DNA from 2 places in the Microbispora sp. H10670 genome. Region 2 is predicted to be linked to the other one. Evidence: predicted binding sites of a transcription regulator. Region 2 holds the regulator's gene; the other holds the start of a gene.
The links. The regulator HspR, encoded in region 2, represses chaperone genes until heat shock. The targets are predictions, from matches to a motif close to ANTTGAGTCNNNNNGACTCAANT.
Positions count from the first base shown of each region.

Region 1 (7,183 bases), on a different contig from region 2:
CCACCTCGCGCAGCGCCGTCTCGACCAGCCGGGCGAAGAAGGGCGCCGCGCCGATCGTGAGCGGGACCACCGCGGCGGTGGTCCCGATCGTCGTGCCGGTGAGCACGCGCGTCAGCGGGATGACCGCGATCATGAGGACGATGAACGGCAGCGACCGCCCGACGTTGACGACCAGGCCGAGCACGCGCCGCACGGCGGGGGCGGGGAACAGCCCGCCGCGGTCCGTCCCGGCGAGGCAGACGCCGAGCGGGAGCCCGAACAGCACGGTGAACAGCGTGGACCAGCCCACCATCACGGCGGTCTGCCCGGTGGCCTCCCACAGCAGGGGGCTCATCTCCGACCAGGTCACGCGGCCTCCTCCACCAGCAGGCCACGCTCACGCAGGCCGGCGAGAGCGGCCGCCGCACCGGCTCCGGTGATCCGCAGCCGCAGCCGGCCCGCCGGAGCCCCCGCCACCTGCTCGACCGCGCCGCCCACGACGGCGACGTCCACGTCGTACGTGCGCGCGAGACGCGACAGCAGGTTCTCGTCCGCGGCGAGGGCGACCGTCACGGTGCCGGGCTCGGCGGGCGGCAGCGGGAACAGCTCGGCCGCCAGCCGCGATCCGGGGGTGGCGAGCAGGCCGGGCAGGGAGCCCGCCTCCGCGATCCGCCCGTCACTCATGATCGCCGCGGAGTCGCAGACGGCCTTGATGACGTCCATCTCATGGGTGATGAGCAGGATCGTCAGCCCCAGCTCCCGGTTGAGCCGCCGGAGCAGGGCCAGGATCGACTGGGTCGTGGCGGGGTCGAGCGCGGAGGTGGCCTCGTCCGACAGCAGCACGGACGGCTCGGCCGCGAGCGCCCGTGCGATGCCGACCCGCTGCTTCTGCCCGCCGGACAGCTGCGCGGGATAGGCCCCCGCCCGGTCCGCCAGGCCCACGAGGTCGAGCAGCTCCGCGACCCGCCGGGCCCGGGCGGCCCGGCCGACGCCCATGACCTCCAGCGGGAAGGCCACGTTGCCCGCCACCGTGCGCGACGACAGCAGCGCGAAGTGCTGGTGGATCATGCCGATGCGCTGCCGGGCGCGGCGCAGATCGGCCGCGCCGAGGGTGGTCAGCTCGCGTCCGTCGACGGTCACCACGCCCACGTCGGGGCGTTCGAGCAGGTTGACGCAGCGCAGCAGGGTGCTCTTGCCGGCGCCGCTGCGTCCGAGCACGCCGAAGACCTTTCCCCTGCCGACGTGCAGGTCGACGCCGTCGAGCGCGACGACGTCGCCGTAGGCCTTGCGCAGGCCGGTAACCGTGATCACTTGCTGTCTCCGGAGAACGCGTACGGCTGCTGCGTGCCGGTCGGAACGGGCGGGCGCGCGATCCGGAGCGTGACCGGATCGGACGGCGAGGAGAGCGTCATCGGGTGTACGCCTTCGCGGGAGGGGCGGGAGGACCAGGGGCTCAGCCCGTGGGACACTCGCGTCGAGGCGGGTTCATCAGGTTCGGTACGCTCACGACCAGCTGAAACCACCCGTGAGCCTTCCGGTATTCCAGACCTGGAATGTGCCCTTTGTCACACGACAAGGCCCGCGTCCCGGGACGGGACGCGGGCCTCACGTGGGCGACCGCCGTGCGCAGGAGCCTCCGGGCGGTGCCGCCGCTCACCGGCAGCGCTCCGGGCGCCCGATGCCGATGCCGGCCCTGCGACCGCCTGGCGGCGATCAGCCGGCGGTCAGGCGACGGCCTGCCGCGTGACCGTGGCGGGGGTCAGGGCCAGGTCGAGGACCTCGCGGACGTCGCTCACCGCGTGGACGGTGAGGTCGGCCAGCACCTCGGCCGGCACGTCGTCCAGGTCGGGCTCGTTGCGCGCGGGGATGAGCACGGTGGTGATCCCGGCCCGGTGGGCGGCGAGCAGCTTCTGCTTGACCCCGCCGATCGGCAGCACCCTGCCGGTGAGGGACACCTCGCCGGTCATCGCCACGTCACCGCGGACCGGGCGGCCCGAGAGCAGGGAGGCCAGGGCCGTGGTCATCGTGACACCCGCCGACGGGCCGTCCTTCGGCACCGCGCCCGCGGGCACGTGGATGTGCACCGACCGGTCCCTGAGCGACCCGACCGGCAGCTCCAGCTCCGCGCCGCGCGACCGCAGGAAGGACAGCGCGATCTGCGCCGACTCCTTCATCACGTCACCGAGCTGCCCGGTGAGCGTGACGCCGGTCGCCCCGGTCTCGGGGTCGGCCAGCGACGCCTCGACGTAGAGGACGTCGCCGCCCGCGCCGGTCACCGCGAGGCCCGTGGCCACGCCCGGCACCGCCGTACGCTGGCGGGCCTCCGGCAGGGACGACTCGGGCACGTGCCGCGGCCGGCCCAGGTGGGCGACCAGGTCATCGGGGGCGACCGTCACCGGCAGCTCCGTCTCGCCGAGGGCGACCTTCGCCGTCACCCGGCGCAGGACGCGGGCGATCGACCGCTCCAGTGACCGGACGCCGGCCTCGCGGGTGTACTCGCCCGCCAGGCGGCGCAGCGCCGCCTCCTCCACCGTCACGTCGGCGGTGGTGAGGCCCGCCTTCTCCAGCTGGCGCGGCAGCAGGTGGTCGCGGGCGATGGCGACCTTCTCGTCCTCGGTGTAGCCGTCCAGCGTGACGAGCTCCATCCGGTCGAGCAGCGGTCCGGGCACCTGCTCCAGGACGTTGGCCGTCGCGAGGAACAGCACGTCGCTGAGGTCGAGCTCGACCTCCAGGTAGTGGTCGCGGAAGGTGTGGTTCTGCGCCGGGTCGAGCACCTCCAGCAGCGCGGCCGTCGGGTCGCCCCGGTAGTCCGCACCGACCTTGTCGATCTCGTCCAGCAGCACGACGGGGTTCATCGAGCCCGCCTCGCGGATCGCCCGGACGATGCGGCCCGGCAGCGCCCCGACGTACGTGCGCCGGTGGCCGCGGATCTCCGCCTCGTCGCGCACGCCGCCCAGGGCGACCCGGACGAACTTCCTGCCCATGGCGCGGGCGACCGACTCGCCGAGGGAGGTCTTGCCGACCCCGGGAGGGCCGGCCAGCGCGAGCACGGCGCCGCTGCGGCGCCCGCCGACCACGCCGAGGCCCTGGTCGGCCCGGCGCTTGCGGACCGCGAGGTACTCCACGATGCGGTCCTTCACGTCGTCGAGGCCGGTGTGGTCGGCGTCGAGCACCGCGCGGGCGCCCGCGATGTCGTAGGAGTCGGTCGTGTGGACGTTCCACGGAACGTCCAGCACCGTGTCGAGCCAGGTGCGGATCCAGCCGGTCTCGGGCGACTGGTCGGAGGTGCGCTCCAGCTTGGCGACCTCCTTGAGCGCCGCCTCCCGGACCTTCTCGGGCAGGTCGGCGGCCTCGATGCGGGCCCGGTAGTCCTCCTCCTCGTCGGAGGGGTCGCCGCTCAGCTCGCCCAGCTCCTTGCGTACGGCGGCGAGCTGCTGGCGCAGCAGGAACTCGCGCTGCTGCTTCTCCATGCCCTCCTGGACGTCCTTGCGGATGGTCTCCGCGACGTCCATCTCGGCGAGGTGGTCGCGGGCCCACCCGACGAGCTTGTCGAGACGCTCCGCGGGGTCGGCGATCTCCAGCAGCAGCAGCTTCTGCTGGATGGTCAGCCAGGGGGCGTACCCCGAGCTGTCGGCGAGGACGGCAGGGTCGGTGATCTGGTTGACGGCGTCGACGACCTGCCACGCGCCCCGCTTCTGCAGGATCGTGGTGGTCAGAGCCTTGTACTCCTTGGCCAGTTCACCGGCCCTCGGCCCGGCGGCGACCGGTTCCAGCACCGTCGCCTCGACCCACAGCGCCGCGCCGGGGCCGGTGGTGCCGGTGCCGACGCGCATGCGGTGCACGCCGCGCACGACGGCCGCGGGCTCGCCGCCCGGCAGCCGTCCGACCTGTTCCACGACGGCGCTCACCCCCACCGGGCCGTAGCGGCCGTCGACGCGGGGCACCAGCAGGACCGTGCTCTCTCCACCGGCCCGGGCGGCGTCGATGGCCGCGCGGACCTCGGAGGCCGACAGGTCAAGGGGAACGACCATGCCGGGCAGGACGACCTCGTCGTCGAGCGGGAGGACGGGAAGGACCTGGGACATCAGCACTCCAATGGGGTTGAGTTATGCCGACTCAACTAACAGGAGCCCGTCCCTGTTCCCTGTTCTGCGTCAGTTCGCTGTGAGCGATCGTAATCGTGTAATCGCTGCATGATCCCCCGATTCCGCGACGCGTCCACACCTTCGGATGGCGCATGATGGCGTGCATGGAATCCGGGCATATCCGACTCCGCTCGGCGACGGGCCGGTGGGTGCTGCTCACCACGGTCCTCGGGTCGTCCCTGGCGACCCTCGACGGCACCGTGGTCAACGTGGCCCTCCCCGCCCTCGGGCGCGACCTCGACGCCGGGATGTCCGGCCTGCAGTGGACCGTGAACGGCTACACGCTCACGATGGCCGCGCTGATCCTGCTGGGCGGGTCGCTGGGCGACCGGCTCGGCCGGCGCAAGATCTTCGTCGTCGGGGTGGTGTGGTTCGCCGTGGCCTCCGCCCTCTGCGGGATCGCGCCGAACGCCCCCGTGCTCGTGCTCGCCCGCGCGCTCCAGGGCATCGGGGCGGCCCTGCTGATCCCCGGCAGCCTCGCGATCATCCAGGCGAGCTACGCGCCGGACGACCGGCCCCGCGCCGTCGGCGCCTGGTCGGGGCTGGGCGGCGTGGCCGCCGCCGTCGGGCCGCTGCTCGGCGGGTGGCTCGTCGAGGCGGCCGGCTGGCGGTGGGTGTTCCTGCTCAACCTGCCGCTCGCGGCCGTCGTGGTCGGCGTCGCCGCCCGGCACGTGCCCGAGACCAGGGACGCCGGGCCGCACGGCCGCTTCGACGTGCTCGGGACCGTCCTCGCCGCCCCCGCGCTGGCCGGCCTGACGTACGGCCTGATCCTGGCGGGTGACGGGCTGGTGCCGCTGGCCGCCGGAATCGCCTTGTCCGTCTGTTTCGTGGTGGTGGAGATCCGGCGCTCTCCCCGATCGCTCGTCCCCGTGGGGGTGTTCGCCTCGCGGGAGTTCACCGCCGTCAACGTCGTCACGCTGGTCATGTACGCGGCGATGGGGCTGGTGTTCTTCCTCCTGGTCGTCCAGCTCCAGGTGTCGGCCGGGATGTCACCCATCGCCGCCGGGTCGGCGATGCTCCCGGTCACCATCCTCATGCTGCTGCTGTCGTCCCGGGCCGGCGACCTGGCGGGGAGGATCGGCCCGCGCCTGCCCATGACGGGAGGGATCCTGCTGTGCGCGGCCGGGCTGCTGCTCATGAGCCGCATCGGCCCCGGCGCGTCCTACCTGGCCGACGTGCTGCCCGCGGCGTGCGTCTTCGGGCTCGGCCTGTCCACCGCCGTCGCTCCCCTCACCGCGACGGTGCTCGCCACGGCGGAGGAGCGGTACGCGGGGGTCGCGAGCGGGGTCAACAACGCCCTGGCCAGAACGGGCGGGCTGCTGGCCGTCGCCGCCGTGCCGCCGCTCGTGGGGCTGACGGGCGACGCCTACGAGTCGCCCGCCGCGTTCACCCGGGGGTTCCACACGTCGATGCTGGTCTGCGCGGTCATGATGGCCGTCGCGGCGGTCGTCGCCTTCGTCACGATCAGGACGAACGTCCTCGCCGCCCGGACGGCCGGGCCGCCCGCGCCCGAACCCGCCGGCGAGGCTCGGCCGCTCGGCTCCCGCCCTCCGGCGAGTTCGGGCACCTGACCCGGGGGTTCACGCACCCCCCGCGCCCCGTACGCGGGGTGGCCGGACACGGTCGTGGAGCGGCCGCGCTCAGCCGAGAAGCGTCTTCAGGTCCTCGCGCAGCGCGGCGGCGTCGCGGAAGTGGACGGCGGCGAGCCCCGCCCCCTCGGCCGCGGCGACGTTCTCCAGCCGGTCGTCCACGAAGACGAGGTCGCCGGGGGCGACCCCGAGCCAGGCCACCGTCTCGTGGAAGATCTCCGCCTCCGGCTTCACCAGACCCATCCGGCCGCTGTAGAAACGCGGGCCGATCGGCCGCATGAACGGCAGCACGTCGATGCCCTCGGCGACGCAGACCGGCATGTTGGACAGCAGCGCCATCGGCACCCCGACCTTGGCCAGCTCGTCGACGATCGCCACCGTCTCCTCGTTGGGCCGCGACCAGCTCGCCACGTCGAGGGCGACGACCTCGTCCAGGCCGGCGCCGTCCATCGGCCTGCCGTACACGTGGGACCAGTACGCGGCCGGGTCGAGCGAACCCCGGTCGAAGTCGAGCCGCACCTCCCAGTAGCGGTCTTCGAACCCGGGCTCGGCCCCTGGGACGTACGAGGCCAGGCGGGCGACGTCCTCGGGGGCCTGGGGGAGGGAGACGACGTTGCCGTAGTCGAAAAGCACAGTCTTCATGGTCGTACGATCATAACGCGTGTGCGCGACTCAGGTCACGAAGGGCTTCAGGTACTCGTTGGCGCCTCCGCAGCGCAGGTAGTTGCGCACGGTGTGGAAGTCCAGCCAGTCGATGTCGCAGGAGACGTCCCGCTCGACCCCGTCGAAGCACGACGCCAGCGCGGCCGGGATCGCGGCGATGTCGTCCTTGTCGGCGATGTTGATCCAGCGGCGCACGCCCGGCGGGCGCGCTCCCCGGCCCCGGACCGGCACGGGGGCGAGCCGGTCGAACACGACGCGGCGCATGCCGAGCGGGCTGCCCAGCGTGACCAGCAGGTCGACGGACAGGTCGGGATGGGCCCACAGCGCCTCGTACGTGACCACGCTGCCGAGGGAGTGCGCGACGACCGCCCGGGGCCGGCGCCGGCGGATGACGTCGGCCACCGTGTCGCGGGCCCGTACGCGCGGGGCGCCGCCGCCGAGGTAGGTGGCCACCTCCGGGCAGAAGTCCTGCGCGAAGCGCACCGCCGCGGGGCCCAGCCTCGCCAGCAGCCACTCGGCCAGCAGGTGCGCGACGCCGGTCAGCGACTCCCCCGCCGCGTCCCGGAACGGGCCGCCGAGCTGGGCGGCCCAGTCGGCGAAGACCAGCTTCGAGGGCGTGCCCATCTGCCGGACCGGCCGGGGCGGGCCGCTGTGGAGATGGTGGGCGTAGTAGGCGATCTCGGTGAAGTAGTCGCCGGCGCCGCCCGCCCAGCCGCCCAGTCCCTGGTGCAGGTAGGCGTTCCACTTGGCCCGCACGGCCGCGGCGGCACCGTCCGCCGATCCGCCGGCGTCCTCGTAGTAGTGGTA
Region 1 covers NZ_JABBWW010000006.1:341,324-348,506, reverse strand. The annotation lists gene HHX33_RS12200 (methionine ABC transporter permease) at 1-334, opposite strand, end outside; gene HHX33_RS12195 (methionine ABC transporter ATP-binding protein) at 346-1,290, opposite strand; gene lon (endopeptidase La) at 1,704-4,064, opposite strand; gene HHX33_RS12185 (MFS transporter) at 4,229-5,695, shown strand; gene HHX33_RS12180 (HAD-IA family hydrolase) at 5,765-6,355, opposite strand; gene HHX33_RS12175 (hypothetical protein) at 6,386-7,183, opposite strand, start outside.
Region 1: lon (endopeptidase La) is a predicted target of HspR. The motif match lies at 4,079-4,101, and genes of this name have one in related genera.

Region 2 (7,183 bases):
GCCCGAGAAGCGGTCAGGGCCGGCAGGACGGGCTTGGCCACCCCGGGAACGGCCGGATCCGGGACGGGCCTGCCGGGAAGCGAGCGGTGCCCCTGCCCGGCGGCGGATCCGGCGGCGTCCGCGATGCTCAGGACGCCCGCCGCCGGGGCCAGGGTGGCCGGAACGCCCCTCACGTTCCGGTCCGTGGCCTCGCGCCGCGCGATCTCGTGACGCGTGACGCCCTGGTCCGTGCTGTCATGGCCCGTGGCGTCGCGGCCCGTGACGTCGTGGCCTGTGATGTCGTGGTTTCGGGGACGGCAGGCGTCGGACGACGCGCCGTCCTTCGCCATCGCCGTGCCCCAGGTCAGCCAGCTCACTCCGGCGGTGACCGCCGCGAGCGCCGCGCACCGCCCTCGAATACTTCGTGATGTCCTGGACATCCACGTCCCCCTGATCGCGTACGGTAGTCCGACGAACGCCGAACGTAGCAGCGAGGGAAAAGGGCGGGGCGCGCTTGCCGCAATGGTGGAGAAGACCTTACCGAGCGGGCCCGATCTTCAGCGTGTCTCCCGCCTCGTCGATGTCGACGATTACCTCGTCGCCGTCCCGGATGGCTCCCGACAGCAGTTCCTTGGCGAGCCGGTCGCCGATCGCCGACTGGATCAGGCGGCGTAGCGGGCGCGCGCCGTACAGCGGGTCGTAGCCGGTCAGCGCGAGCCAGTCCCGGGCGGCGGGGGTGACCGTCAGCCTCAGCCGCCGGTCGGACAGCCTCTTGGCGAGCCGGGCGACCTGCAGGTCCACGATCTGCGACAGCTCCTCGGTGCCCAGCGCGTCGAACACGATGATGTCGTCGAGCCGGTTGAGGAACTCGGGCTTGAACGAGGCCCGCACCGCGTTCAGCACCGCTTCGCGCTTGCTCTCGCCCTCCATCGTGGGATCGACGAGGAACTGCGAGCCGATGTTCGAGGTGAGGATCAGGATGGTGTTGCGGAAGTCGACCGTGCGGCCCTGCCCGTCGGTGAGCCGGCCGTCGTCGAGCACCTGGAGCAGGATGTCGAAGACCTCGGGGTGGGCCTTCTCGATCTCGTCCAGCAGCACCACCGTGTACGGCCTGCGCCGTACGGCCTCGGTGAGCTGGCCGCCCTCCTCGTACCCGACGTAACCGGGCGGCGCGCCCACCAGCCGGGCGACGCTGTGCTTCTCGCCGTACTCGCTCATGTCGATGCGGGTCATGGCCCGCTCGTCGTCGAACAGGAACTCGGCGAGCGCCTTGGCCAGTTCGGTCTTGCCGACGCCGGTCGGGCCGAGGAACAGGAAGGAGCCGGTCGGCCGGTCGGGGTCGGCGATGCCGGCCCGGGCCCGCCGTACGGCGTCGGAGACGGCCTGCACGGCCTCGCGCTGGCCGATGAGGCGCCTTCCGAGCTCGTCCTCCATCCGCAGCAGCTTGGCGGTCTCGCCCTCCAGCAGCCGCCCGGCGGGGATGCCGGTCCACGAGGAGATGACCTCGGCGATGTCGTCGGGGCCGACCTCCTCCTTCACCATCGGCTCGGCCTCTGCCTCCGCCGACTCGGCGGCCCTGGTGGCCTCGGCGAGCTCCTTCTCCAGGCGGGGCACGTCGCCGTACATGAGCCGGGACGCGGCCTCGAAGTCGCCGTCGCGCTGGGCCCGCTCGGCCGCGCCACGCGCCTCGTCGAGCTGCTTCTTCAGCTCGCCGACCTTGTTGAGGCCGGCCTTCTCCCGCTCCCACCGGCTGACCAGGGCGTTGAGGTCCTCCTGGCGGTTGGCCAGCTCCTCGCGGAGCTTCTCCAGGCGCTGGCGGCTGGCCTCGTCGGTCTCCTTCGCGAGCGCGAGCTCCTCCATCTTCAGGCGGTCCACGCTCCGCTGGAGCTGGTCGATCTCCACCGGCCGCGAGTCGATCTCCATGCGCAGCCGCGACATCGACTCGTCCACCAGGTCGATGGCCTTGTCGGGCAGGTAGCGCGCGGTGATGTAGCGGTCGGAGAGCGTCGCGGCGGCGACCAGCGCGCTGTCGGAGATCTGCACCTGGTGGTGGGCCTCGTAGCGGCCCTTGAGCCCGCGCAGGATCGCGATCGTGTCCTCGACGGTCGGCTCGCCGACGTAGACCTGCTGGAAGCGCCGCTCCAGCGCCGGGTCCTTCTCGATGCGCTCGCGGTACTCGTCGAGCGTGGTGGCGCCGATCATCCGCAGCTCGCCGCGGGCCAGCATGGGCTTGAGCATGTTGCCCGCGTCCATCGCGCCCTCGGCCGCGCCCGCTCCGACCATCGTGTGCAGCTCGTCGATGAACGTCACGATCTGGCCGTTGCTCTCCTTGATCTCGGTGAGCACGGCCTTGAGGCGCTCCTCGAACTCGCCGCGGTACTTCGCGCCCGCGACCATCGCGCCGAGGTCGAGCGCCACGAGACGCTTGTTGCGCAGGCTCTCGGGCACGTCGCCCGCGACGATCCGCTGGGCGAGGCCCTCCACCACGGCGGTCTTGCCGACGCCGGGCTCGCCGATCAGCACGGGGTTGTTCTTGGTGCGGCGCGACAGCACCTGGACGACCCGGCGGATCTCGCTGTCGCGTCCGATGACCGGGTCGAGCTTGCCCGCCCTCGCCGCCTCGGTGAGGTCGACGCCGTACTTCTCCAGCGCCTGGTAGGTGTCCTCCGGCGTCTCGCTGGTCACCCGCGCGTGCCCGCGGACCTTCTCGAACGCCTCCAGCAGCGCGTCGGGGGTGGCGCCCACGCCCTTCAGCAGGTCGGCGACCTGTCCTCCGTCGGTCGCCAGCCCGACCAGCAGGTGCTCGGTCGAGACGTACTCGTCTTCGAGCTGCTTGGCCCGCTGGGCGGCCGTGTTGATCACGGTCAGCAGCTGGCGGGAGCTGGACGGCGCGCTCACGGTGGAGCCCTGCGCCTTGGGCAGCCGGCTCAGCAGTTCCTCGGCCTGGGCGCGCAGCCTCGCCGGGTCCGCGCCGACGGCCTGCAGCAGCGAGGCGGCGATGCCGCCGTTCTGCGCCAGGAGGGTCGTCAGGAGGTGGGCGGGCGCCACCTCGGGATTGCCGTCGGCCGCGGCGCGGCGCACGGCCGCCGACAGGGCCTCCTGGCTCTTCTGGGTGAACTTGTAGTCCATATGTCGATGCCTCGATTCCCCGTTAAGGCAGGTGGCAGGTTCAGGCAGGTGGCAGTTCGTAGCGGACCAGTGCCCGCACCATGGTGAGCTCACCCCGCAGCCGCGTGACCTCCTCGCGCAGGCGCAGGTTCTCCGTCTCCAGTTCGAGAATGCGCTTGATGCCGGCGAGGTTGATGCCGTGCTCCTGGGAGAGCCGCTGGACCTCGCGCAGCAGCACGATGTCCCGGGTGGAGTACAGCCGTCCCCGCCCCGCCGTACGGCCGGGGCTGACGAGGCCGAGCCGGTCGTACTGGCGGAGCGTCTGCGGATGCAGCCCGGACAGCTGGGCGGCCACGGAGATCACATAGACAGGTGTGTCGTCGGAGATGTCGAAAAACCTGGCATCCATCGGCTCACTCGCTTCTGGCCTGCTTGATCAGCTCTTCGCGGAGGTCCGGCCCCTCGGTCGCGTTCCTGAACTCCTCAAGGGCCGCGCGGGCCTTGTCGTCCAGGTTCTGCGGCACCATCACCTGGACGGTGACCAGCAGATCGGCCTTGGTGCCGTCCTTGCGCGGGGCCCCGCGCCCGCGCACCCGGAAGGTCCGCCCGTTCGGCGTGCCCTCGGGGATTCGGAGGGTCACCGGCATGCCCTTGAGCGTCGGCACCTTGATCTCGGCGCCGAGCGCGGCCTCGGGGAAGGTGACGGGGACCGTGACGGTCAGGTTCTCCCCGCTGCGGCCGAACACCGGGTGCGGCTTCACGTGCACCAGCACGTAGAGGTCGCCCGCCGGGCCGCCGTTCTCACCCGGCGCGCCCTTGCCCTTGATCCTGATGCGCTGGCCGTCGCCGACCCCGGCGGGAATGCGCGCCTGGATCGTGCGGGTGCTCTTGCCGCGCCCGCTGCCCTCGCAGACGGGGCAGGGGTCGTCGACCACCAGGCCCCGGCCGCGGCAGTCGCGGCACGGCTCGGAGAAGGCGAAGTTGCCGAGGTTGCGGCTGGCGGCCCCGGTTCCCTCGCAGGTCGGGCAGACCCTCGGCGTGGTGCCGGCCTTCGCCCCCGTGCCGCCGCAGGCCGCGCAGGCGGACGAGCTGGTGAGCCGGAGCGACACCGTGGTGCCGTCGACCGCCTCGCCGAAGGCGAGCGTCACCTCGGACTCGACGTCCTGGCCGCGCCGTGGCCGGCCGGTGGTGGTGGTCGTGCGCGGGCCGCCACCCCGGTTGAACAGCCCGCCGAAGAGGTCCCCGATCCGTTCGCCCGAACCCGAGCCCCCGAACAGGTCGCCGAGGTCGAAGTTGAAGCTGCCGCCGCCTGGCCGCTGGCCACCCGCGCCGGTGAACCCGCCCACGCCGGACCCGAACAGCGTGCGCGCCTCGTCGTACTCCTTGCGCCGCTTGGCGTCGGAGAGCACGTCGTAGGCCGCGGAGACCTCCTTGAACTTCTCCTCGGTCTGCTTGTTGCCGGGGTTCGCGTCGGGGTGGTACTGCCGGGCGAGCTTGCGGTACGCCTTCTTGATTTCCTCGGCGCTCGCGGTCTTGGGCACACCAAGGACGGCGTAGTAGTCCTTTTCCAAGTAGTCCTTGGTGCTCATCTATCGCTTCCTTCACACGAAAGGGGAGTGACTGAGGTCTCTCCCGATCCTTCCCGATCGGGAGAGACCCCGGGCTGTTCAGTTCTCGTCGGATCCATCGGCGGCGCCGGAGTCGTCCGCCGCGTCGCGCGGCGCCTCCTCCTCGCTCGGCTCGGCGACGGCCACCCGGGCCGGGCGCAGGATCCGGTCGTTGATCCGGTAGCCCGGCTGGAGGATCTCGACGCACGTCGGCTCCGTCACCTCCGCCGAGTAGCTGTGCAGCAGGGCCTCGTGCACGGTCGGGTCGAAGGGGTCGCCCTTCGTGCCGTACGTGGCCAGGCCCAGCTTGCCGACGGCCGCCTCCAGCGACTCGCTCACCTTCGCGAAGCCGCCGGTGAGCTCGCCGTGGTCGCGGGCGCGCCCGATGTCGTCGAGCACCGGCAGCAACTCGGTGAGCACGCTCGCCACGGCCTGCTCCTTGACGGTGATCCGGTCGCGCTCGACCCGCTTGCGGTAGTTGCTGAACTCCGCCTGCAGGCGCTGGAGATCGGCGGTGCGCTCGGCGAGCAGGTCCGCGGCGGACCCGTCGGCCGCCACGGCCTCCGGCTCCTGGGCGACGGAGGAGGACTCCTCCTGCGCCACGCCGTCGTCCGCCGTGGTGGCCTCGCGGGCCCTGCCGGTCTCCGGGTCGATCTTGCGGTTGTCGCGGATCACCGGCTCCTCCCCGGAACCGTTCTCACGCGGGCTCACTTGGTGCCGCCCTCCCGCTCGTCGTCGACGATCTCGGCCTCGACGACGTCCTCGTCGGCCTTCGCCTGCTGGCCGCCCGCACCGGCGTCCGCGCCGGGCGCGGCGCCCTCGGCTCCGGCCGCCTGGGACTGGGCGTAGATCGCCGAGCCCATCTTCTGGCTGACGGTCGCGAGCTTCTCGGCGGAGTCGCGGATGACGGCCGTGTCGGTGCCCTCCAGCGCCTTCTTCAGCTCGGCGAGGGAGTCGTTGACCTCGGTCTTCACGTCGGCCGGGACCTTGTCGTCGTTCTCGCGGAGGAACTTCTCCGTCTGGTAGGCCAGCGCGTCCGCGTTGTTGCGGACCTCGGCGTCCTCGCGGCGCTTCCGGTCGTCCTCGGCGTAGGACTCCGCCTCGCGCATCATCCGCTCGATGTCGTCCTTGCCCAGGGCCGAGCCGCCGGTGATGGTCATCGACTGCTCCTTGCCCGTGCCGAGGTCCTTCGCCGACACGTTCACGATGCCGTTGGCGTCGATGTCGAAGGTGACCTCGATCTGCGGGATGCCGCGCGGGGCCGGGGCGATGCCGGTCAGCTCGAAGGTGGCGAGCTTCTTGTTGTACGCCGCGATCTCACGCTCGCCCTGGTAGACCTGGATCTGCACCGACGGCTGGTTGTCCTCGGCCGTGGTGAAGACCTCCGAGCGCTTGGTCGGGATCGTCGTGTTGCGCTCGATGATCTTGGTGAAGATCCCGCCCTTGGTCTCGATGCCGAGGCTCAGCGGGGTCACGTCGAGCAGCAGGACGTCCTTGACCTCGCCCTTGAGGACACCGGCCTGGAGCGCGGCGCCGATGGCGACGACCTCGTCCGGGTTCACGCCCTTGTTGGGCTCCTTGCCGCCGGTCAGCTCCTTGACCAGCTCGGAGACGGCCGGCATGCGGGTCGAGCCGCCGACCAGCACGACGTGGGCGATGTCGGAGACCTTGACGCCGGCGTCCTTGATGACCTGGTGGAAGGGGCCCTTGCAGCGTTCGAGCAGGTCGGCGGTGATCCGCTGGAACTCCGCCCGGGTCAGCTTCTCCTCCAGGTGCAGCGGGCCCTCGGAGGAGGCGGTGATGTAGGGCAGGTTGATCGTGGTCTCGGTCTGCGCCGACAGCTCGATCTTCGCCTTCTCGGCCGCCTCGCGCAGGCGCTGGAGGGCCATCTTGTCCTTGGCCAGGTCGACCCCGTGCGCGTTCTTGAAGCGGGTCACCAGTTCGTCGACGACGCGCTGGTCCCAGTCGTCGCCGCCGAGGTGGTTGTCACCGCTGGTCGCCTTGACCTCGACGAACCCGTGCCCGTCCTCCTGGCCGACGTCGAGCAGGGACACGTCGAAGGTGCCGCCGCCGAGGTCGAAGACCAGGATGGTCTGGTCCTTCTCCTTGTCCAGGCCGTAGGCCAGGGCCGCGGAGGTGGGCTCGTTGATGATGCGCAGCACGTTGAGGCCCGCGATCTGGCCGGCCTCCTTGGTGGCCTGCCGCTGCGAGTCGTTGAAGTAGGCGGGAACGGTGATCACCGCGTCGGTGATCTTCTCGCCCAGGTACGCCTCCGCGTCTTGCTTGAGCTTCTGCAGGACGAAAGCGCTGATCTGCTGGGGCGTGAACTTCTTGCCGTCGATCTCGACGGTCCAGTTCGTGCCCATCTCACGCTTGACCGAGCGGATGGTGCGGTCGACGTTGGTCACCGCCTGCCGCTTGGCCACCTCGCCGACGAGGACCTCTCCGTTCTTCGCGAACGCGACCACGGACGGCGTGGTCCGCGACCC
Region 2 covers NZ_JABBWW010000001.1:203,469-210,651, reverse strand. The annotation lists gene HHX33_RS01050 (hypothetical protein) at 1-419, opposite strand, end outside; gene clpB (ATP-dependent chaperone ClpB) at 517-3,108, opposite strand; gene HHX33_RS01040 (heat shock protein transcriptional repressor HspR) at 3,149-3,496, opposite strand; gene dnaJ (molecular chaperone DnaJ) at 3,501-4,676, opposite strand; gene grpE (nucleotide exchange factor GrpE) at 4,755-5,405, opposite strand; gene dnaK (molecular chaperone DnaK) at 5,402-7,183, opposite strand, start outside.